DNA from 3 places in the Streptomyces sp. NPDC053493 genome. Region 2 is predicted to be linked to each of the others. Evidence: riboswitches for the same ligand, from Rfam matches in the RefSeq annotation. Region 2 holds a riboswitch; each other region holds the start of a gene.
What was found. Region 2 has a riboswitch for cyclic di-AMP ahead of ACIGO8_RS08400 (peptidoglycan DD-metalloendopeptidase family protein). Riboswitches for the same ligand answer to the same signal wherever they lie in the genome.
Positions count from the first base shown of each region.

Region 1 (4,698 bases), on a different contig from region 2:
GGGCGGCCGGTCGTCCTGGAGATCGGTTTCGGCATGGGCGAGGCCACCGCGCAGATGGCCGCCGCCGATCCCGGCACCGGCATCCTCGCCGTGGACGTCCACACGCCCGGCCAGGGCAATCTGCTCGGCCTCGCGGACCGGGCCGGCCTCGACAACGTGCGCGTCGCCAACGGCGACGCGATCATCCTGCTGCGCGAGATGCTCCGGCCGGAGTCCCTCGCCGGCTGCCGGGTCTACTTCCCGGACCCCTGGCCCAAGAAGCGCCACCACAAGCGCCGGCTCATCCAGCCCGACTTCCTCACCCTCCTCGCGCCCCGGCTGGAGCGGGGCGGGCTGCTGCACTGCGCCACGGACTGGGAGCCGTACGCCGAGCAGATGCTGGAGGTGCTCGAGGCGCACCCCGACTTCGAGAACAGCCAGCCCGGCGGCGGCTACGCGCCCCGGCCCGCGTTCCGGCCGCTGACCCGCTTCGAGGGCCAGGGCCTCGACAAGGGCCACGTGGTCCACGACCTGCTGTTCCACCGGCGCTGACACCACCAGGGGGCAGGCGTTCGCCATGCCCCCGTCACGGTTTGTCCACAGGCGCCCGGAACTCCCTCGCCGCTGTCGGTGCAGGTCGTTAGGGTCGTTGCGTGTCGTCGAACCCGATCACCGGACCCGCAACGCCGCCCGTGACCACCCCCACGGCCGGCGTTCCCGCGCCCGCTCCCGTGCCCGCCCTGGAGACCGACCAGCCGGACTTCGCGGCGGTGCCCGAGCGCGCCAAGTGGCGTTACAAGCCGCGGAAGGCGTTCTGGCGCAGCCGGCTGGTCCGGGCCGTCGCGCTGATCACCGCGCTCGCGCTGTGCGCGCTGGTGATCCTCGCGCTGGTGCGGGAGGAGACCGGCACCGAGGGCTTCCTCGTCGGCCTCGGACTCGCCGTGCTCCCGGTGCCGCTGCTCATGGCCGCGTTCCGCTGGCTCGACCGGGTCGAGCCGGCGCCCTGGAAGAACCTGCTGTTCGCGCTCGCCTGGGGCGCGTTCGCCTCCACCCTGGTCGCGATCCTGGCCAACTCCTTCGCCGTGGAGTGGATCAGCAGCGCCACCGCCGACCCCGGCTCGGCCGACACCCTCGGGGCGACCGCCGTCGCGCCGGTCGTGGAGGAGACCGCCAAGGGCGCCGCCGTGCTGCTGCTCTTCCTGTTCCGGCGCCGGGACTTCACGGGCCCGGTCGACGGGCTGGTCTACGCCGGCTTCACCGCCACCGGCTTCGCCTTCACCGAGAACATCCTCTATCTGGGCAACGCCTTCGGCGAGGACCAGGAGTTCGGCTCCGACGGCCTCGGCTCGGTGACGGTGGGCACGTTCTTCGTCCGGGTCATCATGTCCCCGTTCGCCCACCCGCTGTTCACCTCGCTCACCGGCCTCGGCTTCGGCTTCGCCGCGCTGCTCGGCGCCACCGCCCGGGCCCGCCGCACCCGTCTGGTGCTGCTGCCGCTGGGCGGCCTGCTGCTCGCCATGGGCATGCACGCGCTGTGGAACGGCTCGGCCAGCTTCCACCCGCTGGCGTTCCTGCTGGTCTACGGCATGTTCATGGTGCCGGTCTTCGCCCTGCTGACCTGGCTCGCGATATGGAGCCGGCAGAAGGAGCTGCGCACGATATCCGGCGAGCTTCCGGCCTACGCGACGGCCGGCTGGCTCGCTCCCGATGAACCGCTCGCGCTCTCCTCGATGCGGGCCCGCTCGCTGGCCCGCGGTTACGCCGCCCGCAGCCTCGGCAAGCCCGGCGCCCAGGCGGTCGGCGAGTACGAGGCGTTCGCGACGACCCTGGCGTTCCTGCGCCACCGGGCCCGGCGCGGGCAGGCGGCGCCGGACTTCACGGCCCGCGAGCAGGAGCTGCTGCACCACCTGTGGCAGCGCCGGCAGGTCGCCTCGCCGGCGCTGACGTACGCGGCCCGGGCCACCGGCCGGGTGTGGTCGCCGCCGCAGTACCTCGACTACGGCGGCTACAACCCGTACCGGAGCTAGAGCAGCCGGCTGGGCCTCAGATGCTCAGGCCCTTGGAGCGGAGCCAGTCCGCCGGGTCCATGCCCGCGCCGGACGGCGTGTGGACCTCCAGGTGGAGGTGGGGGCCGGTGACGTTGCCGGTGGCGCCGACGCGGCCGATGGTGTCGCCGGTGCCGACGGACTGGCCGGCGCCGACCGTCATGGAGGAGAGGTGGCAGTACCAGACCTCGGTGCCGTCCTCGAGCTCCAGCACGATCCGGTAGCCGTACGCGCCGGACCAGCCGGCCGACTTCACGGTGGCGCCGTGGACCGCCTTCACCGGCGTGCCGGTGGGCGCGGCGAAGTCCAGGCCGGTGTGGTGGCCGGAGGACCACATCGAGCCGGCCTCGCCGTAGGTCGAGGTGATCGTGTACGAGGACGTCGGCAGCGCGTAGCTCGCGGCGAGCCTGGCCAGGCGCTCGGCCTCGGCCTTCGCCGCGGCCTCCTCCTCGGCCTTCTTCTTCGCCTCGGCGGCCGCCTTCTCCGCCGCGTCGGCCTTGGCCTCGGCCTCCGCCGCCGCCTTCTCCGCCGCGGCCTTCTCCGCGGCGGCCTTCGCCTCGGCGTCCGCGGCGGCCTGCTGCTGCTCGGCCTGCTGGAGGATGCGGGCGCGCAGCGCCTCGCCGGCGTCGGTCCGGGTGGCCCCGGCCTGCGCGGCGCCGGTGCCGCCGGCCGAGCCCGTGCCCGCCTGGTCGGCCGTGGTGTAGGTGAGGGCGGTCAGCGGCTGGGTGTTGTTCCCCGCCCCGGTCGCCTCGGAGCCGCCCTCGTCCTCGTCGTGTCCGCCGATCAGACCGCCGACGCCCGGCAGGTCGGAGGCGTCGGGCAGGTGGACGTCCGGCAGGTCGACGTCCGGCAGCGCTATCGAGACCGGCGGCTTCTGCTGGGCGGTGGCCAGGCCGCCGGCGCCGACGGCGGCGATCACGCCGACACCGAGCACGGTGGAGGAGCGGGCGAAGTTGGAGCGCTGCTTGACCACGCGGTGGCGGCCGCCCGAGCGGCCCCGGTCCCGCAGGGAGTCCTCGGTGGGGTTCCACTCCTCGCCGCCGCCCGGGCCCTCGGCGGCGCCCGCCGGACCGGGAGCGCCGAAATAGTCGAAGGGGTTTTCGGGAGCAGGGGTGTTGGACGCCACGGAGGCGCTCTCCTTTCCTTCCTTCTCGCCTACCGGGTTAGCTGACGGGTTCGGAGCAGGAAGGTCTCCTACGGGCGTGCCGCACGAGTGCGGTGGGGCCCGATTCACCCCAAGTGGTGGTTCCCCGGTTCCCTTACGGGATTCGGCGCGCGCGCACGGTGCCGTCTCTTGCGACGGCTGGGACGACCGCGCTGCGTTATCGAACGTTAATAGACGCGGCCACTCGATTCCAAGCCGTTCCCCTTGATCATTCACTGAATTGTGAGGCTATGTCCCGAGTTGACCACCGTTCAGAAGAGGCCGCCGACACATCGCCGACACACCTTCAAACTGACGTTGAGTCAATTGTTATCGGAGGGAGACCCTTCGACTACGACCGGTCACCACCCGGCGGCACCACCGGCATCGTCCGGCGCCGCTCCGGCTGCCCCACCGCCGGACGGCTCACCGCGAGCAGCGCCATGTCGTCCGTCGCACCACCGCCCGTGTGCCGGCGCACGTCCGCCACGAGCGCGTCGAGCAGCTCCTCCGGCCCCGGGAAGATCCGCCCGGCGAGCCGCTCCCGCGGGTCGTAGAACTCACCGTGCGCGTCCCGCGCCTCCGACAGGCCGTCCGTGTAGAAGAGGAGCGTCGCGCCCGGCGGATACGGCGTCTCCTCGGCCCGGTCGGGCCACACCGCCAGCTCTCCCATCCCCAGCGGCAACGCCGCCTCGCTCGGCCGCAGCACCTGCGCCGCCCCGTCCGCGTGCAGCAGCAGCGGCTCCGGATGGCCGCGGTTGACCACCCGTACGGTCCGGTCGCCACCCGGGATCTCGGCCAGGACGGCGGTGGTGAAGCCCTCGAAGGCGTCGAGCCCGTCGCGCCGGGTGCCCTCCCGGGCCAGCGCCCGCTCCAGACGCGCCGCCACGCCCTCCAGCGTGGACTCCTGCTCGGCCGCCTCCCGGAAGGCGCCGATGACCACCGCCACCGCCTCCACCGCGTCGAGCCCCTTGCCCCGTACGTCGCCGACCACCAACCGCACCCCGTACGGGGTGTCCTGCACCGCGAACAGGTCGCCGCCGATGAACGCGTCCGCCTGCGCCGCCTCGTACCGGGCCGCGATCTGCAGCCCGCCGATCCGCGCCGCCGGCGTCGGCAGCACCGCCTTCTGCGCCGTCTCCGCGATCACCCGCGCCGAGGCGAGCCGTTCGCCGCTGCGCCGTACGACCCGGTTGATCAGCAGCGCCAGCGCCGAGACGGTGAGGACCGTCAGCGTCTCCGTGAGCGCCGGGATCTGGTCCACCGTCTCGTTGTAGACGTGCAGCCCGACGCTCGCGAGGACGGCGGCGATGCCGGTGAGCAGCGTCGTCAGGGTGGAGAAGAACGGGGCGGCGATCAGCGGCGCGGCCGAGAACAGCGGGGCCGCGGTGTAGGTGGGCGGCGTCGCCAGGTCGTACACCACCCCGCCGACGATCACCAACGGCGGCAGCGCCCGGATGAAGCGCCGCGCGCCCCGGTACGCGCCCGGAGCGCCCGGAGCACCGTGCCCGCCCGGAGCGCCGCCGCCCG
Region 1 is NZ_JBITXS010000025.1:8,845-13,542, reverse strand. Features, by position in the region: gene trmB (tRNA (guanosine(46)-N7)-methyltransferase TrmB) at 1-531, shown strand, start outside; gene ACIGO8_RS33920 (PrsW family intramembrane metalloprotease) at 711-2,006, shown strand; gene ACIGO8_RS33915 (M23 family metallopeptidase) at 2,023-3,150, opposite strand; cyclic di-AMP (ydaO/yuaA leader) riboswitch at 3,162-3,308, opposite strand; gene ACIGO8_RS33910 (PP2C family protein-serine/threonine phosphatase) at 3,521-4,591, opposite strand.
Region 1: linked by a shared signal. The riboswitch ahead of ACIGO8_RS33915 (M23 family metallopeptidase) and the one ahead of ACIGO8_RS08400 (peptidoglycan DD-metalloendopeptidase family protein) in region 2 are both predicted to bind cyclic di-AMP.

Region 2 (4,698 bases):
GCGGCGGCTGCGTGCCGAGCTGCCGGACCACGTCTATCTGTGGGTGAACGCGGCCGAGGGCCACGGCTACCGGGACGAGGAGGCCGAGGCCTGGACGGCGCTCGACCCGCTCTTCCCGTACAGCCGTCATCCGCACCCTTCGGCGGGACTGCCTTGCCGCACCGGCGAGTCGGTCGTCTCGGTGGACGGCGACGGGACGGTGCGGCGCTGCCACTTCGTCAAGGCGGAGCTGGGCAACCTCTACGACGGTTCGTACCGCGCCACGCTGCGGCCGCGGGCGTGCCCGCTGGCCGTGTGCGACTGCCACATCGGCTACGTCCACCTGGAGACGCTGCCGCTGTACGACGTGTTCGCCGGCGGCGTCCTGGAACGGATCCCGGCCGCCGTCCGCCCGGCGGACACGCACGCGCGCTAGCGGCCGGCACGACGCCGCCCGAGGCGGCCGCCCGACCGACGCGGCGGCCGCCCCGGCGGCGGCGCCCCGGCTACAGCGGCAGCAGGTCGGGGCGCTTGGCCTCGACGTGGTCGCCGGAGCTCTCGCCGCGCAGCCGGCGCCCGATCCACGGCACCAGGTACTCCTTGGCCCAGTGGATGTCGTCCTTGCGGACCTCCAGGGCGCCGCGCGGCGGCTGCGGCGGCCAGGGCTGCTCCGGGTCGGCCGGCACGGGCAGGCCGAGCACCTGGGCGGCACGCAGCGCGACCCGGGTGTGGCCCTCGGGCGACAGGTGGAGCCGGTCGTCGTCCCAGGCGCGGCGGTCCTGGACGGACTTGAGCGACCACAGGTCGAGCACGGGGCAGCCGTAGCGGTCGGCGACGGCCCGGACGTGTCCGTTGTAGGTGGCGATCTTGCCGCGCAGGTGCTTGAGCAGGGTGACGTCGCGGGTGTCGAAGCCGGTGGTCACCATCACCGTGCCCACGGCGGAGGTGAGTTCGGCGACGGCGCGCTCGAAGCGCTCGGCGACGTCGTCGGGGTCGGTGCCGGGGCGGATGATGTCGTTGCCGCCGGCGCAGAAGGTCACCAGGTCCGGGGCGAGTTCCTTCGCCCTCGGGACCTGTTCCGCGACGATCTGGTCCAGGAGGCGCCCCCGTACGGCGAGATTGGCGTACCGGAAGCCCTCGTGCTCCGGCAGCTGGTCGGCGAGCAGGACCGCGAACCGGTCCGCCCAGCCGACGTAGGCCCCGTCGGGGCCGGGGTCTCCGACGCCCTCGGTGAAGCTGTCACCGATCGCCGCGTACGACCCGAATGCGTTCTTGTCTCGTGATCTCGAATCGTCTGCCACGGGAGCACATCATTCCCTCCGCCGTGTGACCTACGCGACCGTAAGGAGGGGTTGACGCCGGGTGACATATGCCACCGATAAAGATTCTCCCAAGCCGGAATACGCGGAGGCCCGGCACGCAGGTGCCGGGCCTCCGCGACGTGACGCGACGTCAGATGTGTGGTGTGACGTGACGTCAGATGCTCACGCCGTGCTGGCGCAGGGCGGCCAGCGGGTCGATGTCGGAGCCGTACTCCGGCCCGGTGCGCATCTCGAAGTGCAGGTGCGGGCCGGTGACGTTGCCGGTCGCGCCGGACAGGCCGATCTGCTGGCCGCCGGTCACGGTCTGGCCGGCGGAGACGGAGATCGAGGAGAGGTGGGCGTACTGCGAGAAGGTGCCGTCCGCGTGCTGGATGACGACCTGGTTGCCGTACGCACCGCCGTCGCCGGCCGAGTAGACGGTGCCGGGGCCGACCGCGTGGACGGTGGTCCCGGTGGAGGCGATGAAGTCGACACCGGTGTGGTAGCCGGAGGACCACATCGAGCCCGAGGCGCGGTACGGGGTAGAGATGCCGCCGCTGACCGGGGCGACCCAGCCGGAGGAGGAGGTGGTGGCCGCCGAGGAGGACGACGAAGAGGAGGAGGCGGAGGCCTCGGAGGAGGTGCTCGCGGCCGGGGCCGACGGGCGCTCGGCGCCGCGGGAGGCGCGGGCGGCGGCGTCGCCGGAGCCCTGCGCGTGGCTCTTGGCGGCCTTCGGCGCGTGGTCCGCCTTGGCGTGGTGCTTGCCGCCGAGGGTGAGCTTCATGCCGGGCAGGATCAGCGAGGGGTCGTCGCCGATGACCTGGCGGTTGTCGCGGTAGAGCTTGTGCCAGCCGCCGGCCAGGTGGTGCTCGGTGGCGATCTTGGACAGGTAGTCGCCGCGGACGACGGTGTACGTCTTCGCGGCGGCCGGGGCCTTGGCGGGAGCGGCGGCGGGGACCGCGGCGGCGACGGCCTGCTGCGGCAGGGCGGCCGGGGCGGCCTGCGCGCCGGTCGCGCCGATGAGCGGCAGGGCGACGACGGCGCCTCCGGCGCCGGCGGCGACGAACCCGCGGGTGATCGGGTTGGCCTTGGGACGGCGGTGCTTACCCTTCGCGGGCATGGCGAATTCCTCTCCGTCGCCTGCGAGGTGAGCTGTCGGGTTCGGACTGGAGATGTCCGGCCGCGCTCTCGCGCGACTTCACCCCGAGCCGTCCTTCGTCTTCTTCGAGGGATCGGCAAAGTACCTGGGTCCCCCGCTCCTGCCTGATACGGGTCGGTGCGGATTCTCCGGTCGGCGGCAGGATTAGGCGGTCCGTCCGGATTGAGCGCGACGCTAGACGAGCCGGGACGACGTAAACAAGCCATTGGTTCCCGTGGATAGCGGATCTCTTGTCCTCCGGCCGGAATTCCGGTGACCCTCCGTGGATGACGGCCTCTCGAATTCCCCTTGGCAAAGGGAATTTGAAAAAGACGATCAGCCACGGTCCGTCACGGTTATGACGCTGCTCACGCCCCGATTCCCATCTCGCCTTCAATCAGGGCGGGTTATACCCAACCATCCAATTCGGACAGATCACCCATTCCCGCTCGAGGGGCTGCGGGCGAGGTCGCGGACCCTCGATGATTGCCCCAGGAACCGATCTCGACAGCAGGAGCAACCGTGACGCAGATGACGACCGAGCCCGAGCTCACCGGCGTACGCAACTTCCGCGACCTGGGCGGACTGCCGACCGTGGACGGCCGGACCGTGCGTCCCGGACGGCTCTTCCGCAGCGGCCACCTGGCCCACGCCACGGCCGAGGACGCCGCCTTCCTCGCGACCCTGGGTCTGCACACGGTCTTCGACTTCCGCAACGAGGCCGACCGGCGCATCGAAGGACCGGACGTGGATCTTCCGGGCGTACGGAACGTGAACATCCCGCTCAACGACCCGGCCGACGGCAAGGAGTTCTGGAAGCTGGTGCGCTCGGGCGACCTGGCGCAGCTGCGCGGCATCCTGGGCGAGGGCAAGGCCGCGGCCAGAATGTCGGATTCGTACCGGAAGATGATTGTCGAGCGGACCGCCGAGCACGGCCGGATCCTGCACGCGATGGCCGAGGAGAGCGTCCCGGCCCTGATGCACTGCGCGGCCGGAAAGGACCGCGCCGGCGTGGCCATCGCGATCTCCCTGCTCGCCGTCGGCGTGGAGCGCGAGGCGATCGAGGCGGACTACGTGAAGTCCAACGCCCCGCACCGCCGCTACAAGGTGCAGCGCAGCTCCACCGCCCCGGACGCCATGTCGCCGGAGGTGATGGAGCTGCTGAGCCCGCTCTTCGACGCGCGGGTGGAGTATCTGCGGGCCGCCTTCGAGACGATGGAGCAGACCTGGGGCTCGGTCGACGCCTATCTCGCGGAGGGGCTGCGGCTCGCCCCGGAGACCCGCGAGCTGCTGCGGGAGCGGCTGCTCGCCGGCGCCTGAGGCCGCGCGCGACTGCCGTGCGGCGGGCGCGTCACCGCCGCCCCGGCGGACGGTTCGCTACTGGTTCTGCCCGCCCAGCATGAAGAGCAGGTAGAGGAAGCCGGCGAAGAGGTGCCCGGCGACCAGATAGGCGAAGAGGCGGAGCACCAGCCCCTTGGGGAACTTGCCGGCGCCGCGCTCCTCGCCGGTGACCGGTGCGGACTTCTCGGACATGTCGGTCCTTTCTGAGGTCGGGAGTCAGCGTCGGTGCGGCGTCCCGTCGCCGAGGCACAGCTCGGCGGCGGGGCTCTGCATCAGCGTGTGGACGAACAGCAGCTCGGCGCCGCCGCGGGTGGCCGCGCCGATGCGGTGCGGGGTGAGCGAGTCGAAGTGCGCGCTGTCCCCGGGATCGAGGACGTGCACGGCGTCGCCGAGCGCGAGCCGGACCCGGCCGTCGAGGACGTGGAGCCACTCCTCGCCGGCGTGGACCCGCACGATGTCGGCGCTGGTGGCGTACGGCACGTGGACGCGCAGGGCCTGCATGGCCCGGCCCGGGCCGCCGGCCGGGCGGTAGATCCAGCCGTCGGCCTCGACGGCCTCGGCCCGGCCGCCCCGGATCACCGGGTCGCGCTCGGGCGGCAGCTCGCCGAGCAGCTCGGAGACCGTCGTACCGTAGATACGGGCGAGGGCCAGCAGCATCGGCAGCGACGGCTGCCGGTTGCCCGTCTCCAGACGGGACAGGTGCGCCGGCGAGAGTCCGGCCCGCTGGGCGGCGGCCTCCAGGGTGAGGCCACGGCGGCGGCGCAGGGCCCGCAGCTGCGGGGCGACGTCCGGCAGGACGTCGGTGGCGGCCGCGCCGGCGGCGGCAGGGTCCGGGGCGGAGCCCCCGGGGACGTGGTCCATGCGTCCATTCCGCCAGGATCGTGCCTCTGAGGCAAGTTTCTTGCCTCAGAGGCAAAACCCGTGACCGGATCCGGTCAG
Region 2 is NZ_JBITXS010000002.1:597,100-601,797, forward strand. Features, by position in the region: gene ACIGO8_RS08390 (STM4011 family radical SAM protein) at 1-415, shown strand, start outside; gene ACIGO8_RS08395 (SGNH/GDSL hydrolase family protein) at 486-1,280, opposite strand; gene ACIGO8_RS08400 (peptidoglycan DD-metalloendopeptidase family protein) at 1,456-2,400, opposite strand; cyclic di-AMP (ydaO/yuaA leader) riboswitch at 2,405-2,569, opposite strand; gene ACIGO8_RS08405 (tyrosine-protein phosphatase) at 2,950-3,738, shown strand; gene ACIGO8_RS08410 (DUF6126 family protein) at 3,796-3,951, opposite strand; gene ACIGO8_RS08415 (helix-turn-helix domain-containing protein) at 3,976-4,620, opposite strand; gene ACIGO8_RS08420 (aspartate aminotransferase family protein) at 4,695-4,698, opposite strand, start outside.

Region 3 (4,698 bases), on a different contig from region 2:
GGTGCGCACGCTCGACCTGCTCGGCCGCCCGGTCGCCGGCACCGACGGCAGGCCGTGGGCGGTGAACCTGGTCGCCCGTGACCTCACGCCGCAGATCCGCAGCCGGCGCCGGCTGGCCGAGACGGAGCGCGAGACGGACCGGCTGCGGCGCCAGGCCCAGGCCGAGCGGCGGGTCGCCGACGCGCTGCGCGAGGCGCTGCTGCCGACGCACTCCGAGGCGCTCGCGGCCGTCGGGCTCACCGTGGCCGCCTCCTACCGGCCGGCCGAGCCGGACAGCGCGGTGGGCGGCGACTGGTACAAGTGCCGGCTGCTGCCGAACGGCCTGGTCCTGATCGCCATCGGCGACGCCGCCGGGCACGGTCTCGACGCCGTGGCCCGCATGTCCCAGCAGCGCCACGCGCTCGCCGGCCTCGCCCAGACCGGCGCCGGGGCGGGCGAGATGCTGACCTGGCTGAACGAGCTGGTCTGCAGCGAACCGTACGGCGAGACCGCCACCGTGATCGTCGGGCACATCGACGACGAGCGCGTGCTGCGCTGGGCCGACGCCGGCCACCCGGCGCCGATCCTGCTGCGCGACGGCCGGGCGGAGCCGCTGCACGCCGGGCAGCGCGGCCCTCTGCTCGGTGCCCTGCCGGGCTACGCCTACGAGACGACCGACACGCGGCTGCGGCAGGGCGATCTGCTCGTGCTGTACACCGACGGGATGGTGGAGCGCCGCGGCGAGGACGTCACCAAGGGCATCGAACGCCTCGCCGACGCCATGACGCGCTCCTCCGACACCGAGCCGGAGCGGCTGATCGAGACGATCCTGTCCGATCCGGACCAGGCCGGGCCCGAGGACGACGCGTGCCTGCTCGCCATCCGGGTGGACTGACGCCGCACGCCCGCGTCAGGCGACCGCGAGGGCCGTGTCAGGCGGTGATCCAGTCGCTGGTGGCGATCACCGGGGTGACGCCGTCGCGGTGGACGGTGCCCTCGATGAGGCCGTACATCCGGTCCGCGGCGAAGTACACCTCGTTGTCGTTCTTCAGCCCGAAGGGCTCCAGGTCGACCAGGAAGTGGTGCTTGTTCGGCAGGTTGAGCCGCACCTCGTTGACGCTCGCGCAGTGGTCGAGGACCCGCTCCGCCATCGCGTTGAGCGTCTGCTGGAGCGAGTAGCTGTACGTCTCCGCGAACGCCTCCAGCATGTGCCGCCTGACCTTCGCGTACGAGCGGTCCCAGTCGAAGTCGGCGTCGCCCGCGGCCACTGCGGAGTGCGCCCAGCGGGCCGTCACCTTGGTGGCGAGGATGCGGTCGTACGCCTCCTTCAGGGTCGTGTACCGGTCCTTGACGAAGCCGTGGAACTCGGAGTTGGTCGAGTTCATCACGGTCAGCTCCTTCAGGCCCGAGACGACCTGGAGCTGCCCGGTGGACTTGCTGTAGGTGACCTGCGCGGTGCGCACCTCCTGGCCCTTGCGGACGAAGGAGTGCTGCTCGGCGCGGGTGGGCACGGAGATCCGCTCCCAGGCGAACTCCTCGACGCGGATCTGCGCCTCGTGGATCACCGGCTGGGAGTGCACGAAGTGCTTCGCGAGCAGGATCGCGAAGGCCTCGGGCGAGGCGATGCCGTGCTCCTTGGCGAAGGCGTAGACCGTGTTCTTGGTGGTGTCCGTCGGCAGGCAGTTGCCGTTGTCGCCGGTGAGGTGGACCTCACGGAACTCGCCGCGCAGCGCGACCGAGACGTTGAGGTCGCGGATGTCGTGCCAGGCGCCGTCGTTGCCGCGGCGCTCGATGGTGACGATCCGGTTCTCGGCCTTGCCGTACTGGTTCTGGCCGAGGACGTGCTTGCTGGTGGAGGTGTAGCTCATGATGCGGCTCCTGCGGGTACGTGGATGCGTCGATCCCGTACGCCCGGCGTCCGGTGCCGCGCACGCGGCACCCCCCGCCGTCCGGCCCCGCGCCCCGAGGCCGCCCCGGGACTGACGAGCATCCCGGTCCGTAGGTTCCGCTGGATTCCAGCACAGCCCGGCGGCCGCACGCAATGCCTGCGGAATGCGTGACCTTCCACACGCCCAGAATCGGACAAAGCATGTGATGTCCCGCTATTCCTTTCCAAGGTGGGAATGGGAGCCCGGCGTTGCTGTCACGGCGTCAAGTGCGAGACCGGGGAAAAGGGTTGGGGAGGTGGTGGCGCGGAGGTGCGGTGATCCTTTTTCATTTCCCGGATCAATTCATTTGCGTTGATTAATTAGGGCCTTGTTCTCGTCGTTCCCATTCGCGTACGGTCACCCGGCAACCGGACGGAAACGCCGAATCCTGCCGCCGACCGGTACACCGCACTCACCACACGTCCGGCAGGAGCGGGGGACCCAGGTTTGCCGCCGGCTCCGGTCGTCCGGGCCCGGCTCGGGGTGAAGCCGCGCACTGCGGCCGGGCATCTCCCGCCCGAACCCGACAGCTCACCTCGCAGGCGAAGGAGAGGAATTCGCCATGCGTGGACACGGTAAGCACCGCCGCCCCAAGAACACCCCGCTCGCCCGCTCGATCGCGGCCGCCGGCCTCACCGGCAGCGCCGCGCTCGCCCTGCCGCTGGCCGGCGCGACCGGCGCCGCGGCGGTCACCCCGCAGGGAGCTCCCGCCGCGCAGCACGTGCATACGATCGTCGCAGTCGAAAAGGCGGCGGCCGCTCTCACGGCGAAGAAGGCCGGCCCGGTGAAGTATTCCGTGGTCCGCGGCGACTCGCTTTCCAAGATCGCCCGGAAGTACTCCGTGCAGGGCGGCTGGAAGAAGCTCTACCGCGACAACCGCGCCGCCGTCGGCGCCGACCCGGCGCTCATCCACCCGGGTCTGAAGCTCACCGTCCACGCCTCGGCCACCCCGTCGAAGACCGCGCACGCCAAGACCGCGCACGCGAAGAGCGCCACGGCGAAGGCCTCGCACGCGAAGACCACGCGCACGGCCGGCGCCGGTTCGGCCGCCACGGGCGCGGCGACCAAGGCCGCCCGCCCGGCCGCCGCCGTCCAGGCGGTGGCCGCCTCCAGCGCCGCCGGCTACGCCGACAACCTCGACGGGTGGATCCGCGAGTCCCTCGACATCATGGCCCGCAACGGCATCCCCGGCACGTACGACGGCATCTACCGCAACGTCATGCGCGAGTCGTCCGGCAACCCGCTGGCCATCAACAACTGGGACTCCAACGCCCTCGCCGGCACCCCGTCCAAGGGCCTGCTCCAGGTGATCGACCCGACCTTCCAGGCCTACCACGTCGCGGGCACGGCCAACGACCCGTACGACCCGGTCGCCAACATCACCGCCGCCTGCAACTACGCGGCCGCCCGCTACGGCTCCATCGACAACGTCTTCGGCGCCTACTGACCGGACCAGGGCGGGTGACCGGACCAGGGCGGGGCGCGGACGGATCCGGCGGCCGGGGGCCGGCCGGAGCGCGGCGGGCCGGGGATGGTACGAAGTCCCGCGTGAACGATCAGCCCCCGGCGCCCACCATCCGCGTGTTCGTCGCCCTCGCCCCGCCCGACGACGCCAAGGACGAACTGGCGCGGGCCCTGCGCCCCGCCCTGGACGCCTTTCCCTCGCTGCGCTGGAACCGCATCGAGGACTGGCACATCACCCTGGCGTTCCTCGGCGAGCTCCCGGCCAGGGCCGCCGCCCTGCTGCGGCCGCCGCTCGCCGGTCTCGCGGCCGCGCGGCGGCCCCTGGAGCTGGCACTGCGCGGCAGCGGCCACTTCGACGACCGGGTGCTGTGGAGCGGGATCGACGGCGACGTGGAGGGGCTGCACCTGCTCGCCGCCGACGTCCGCGACGTGGTGAAGACGTGCGGCATCCCGTTCGAGGACCGGCCGTTGCGTCCTCACCTGACGCTGGCCCGGGCCCGCCGCGGTGACCTGACACAGGTCCTCGCGGCGGCCTCCGGGCTGGCCGGGTTCTCCGGCCGTCGCTGGACGTCCGGGCGGCTGCACCTGGTCGGCAGCAACGCCGGGCGCGGGCCGGGACCGATCCGCTACCGCGACATCGAGTCCTGGCCCTTCGCCGGCTCCTGAACGGCGCCCGCGGCCGCACCGGCCTCCCGCCGGGTCACCACCGGTACCAACGGGATCCGCTGCCGCTGCGGAAGAGGAAGCCGAGCAGCCACAGCACGAGCACGGCGATCGCGACGTACCACAGCACGTCGAGCGCGAAGCCCGCGCCGAACAGCACCAGGATGATGAGGAGAACGATCAGGAGCGGAACCATGACGGCACCTCCCGGGTGAGCCTGGCACCGGTCCGTCCGGCGCCCGCACCACCGCGTATGCCCGGTCTTGTCGCAACAATGTGCGAAAGCCTTGGGGTGAGGTTCGGCTCCCTTCGAAAGATCTCGAAAATTCCCGGCCGTTTTCCGTTATCCGGTGGTCGCGGCGCGATCTCCCAGGTGTTGGGCATCGGCAACAGGCAGGACGGTCAGGATGAGGCAGGGCATGGACGCGCAGGGCACGCACGGGCCGGACGGCACGGAGCTGGTCAGGGCCGCGCAGGGCGGCGACCCGGCGGCACGGGACCGGCTCGTCGCCGCCCACCTCCCGCTCGTCTACAACATCGTGGGCCGGGCGATGAACGGCCACCACGACGTGGACGACGTCGTGCAGGAGACCATGCTGCGGGCGCTCGACGGCCTCGGCGGACTGCGCTCCCCGGACAGCTTCCGCTCCTGGCTCGTCGCCAT
Region 3 is NZ_JBITXS010000003.1:137,928-142,625, forward strand. Features, by position in the region: gene ACIGO8_RS10760 (PP2C family protein-serine/threonine phosphatase) at 1-874, shown strand, start outside; gene pucL (factor-independent urate hydroxylase) at 912-1,847, opposite strand; cyclic di-AMP (ydaO/yuaA leader) riboswitch at 2,277-2,465, shown strand; gene ACIGO8_RS10770 (transglycosylase SLT domain-containing protein) at 2,470-3,354, shown strand; gene thpR (RNA 2',3'-cyclic phosphodiesterase) at 3,456-4,037, shown strand; gene ACIGO8_RS10780 (hydrophobic protein) at 4,072-4,230, opposite strand; gene ACIGO8_RS10785 (sigma-70 family RNA polymerase sigma factor) at 4,454-4,698, shown strand, end outside.
Region 3: linked by a shared signal. The riboswitch ahead of ACIGO8_RS10770 (transglycosylase SLT domain-containing protein) and the one ahead of ACIGO8_RS08400 (peptidoglycan DD-metalloendopeptidase family protein) in region 2 are both predicted to bind cyclic di-AMP.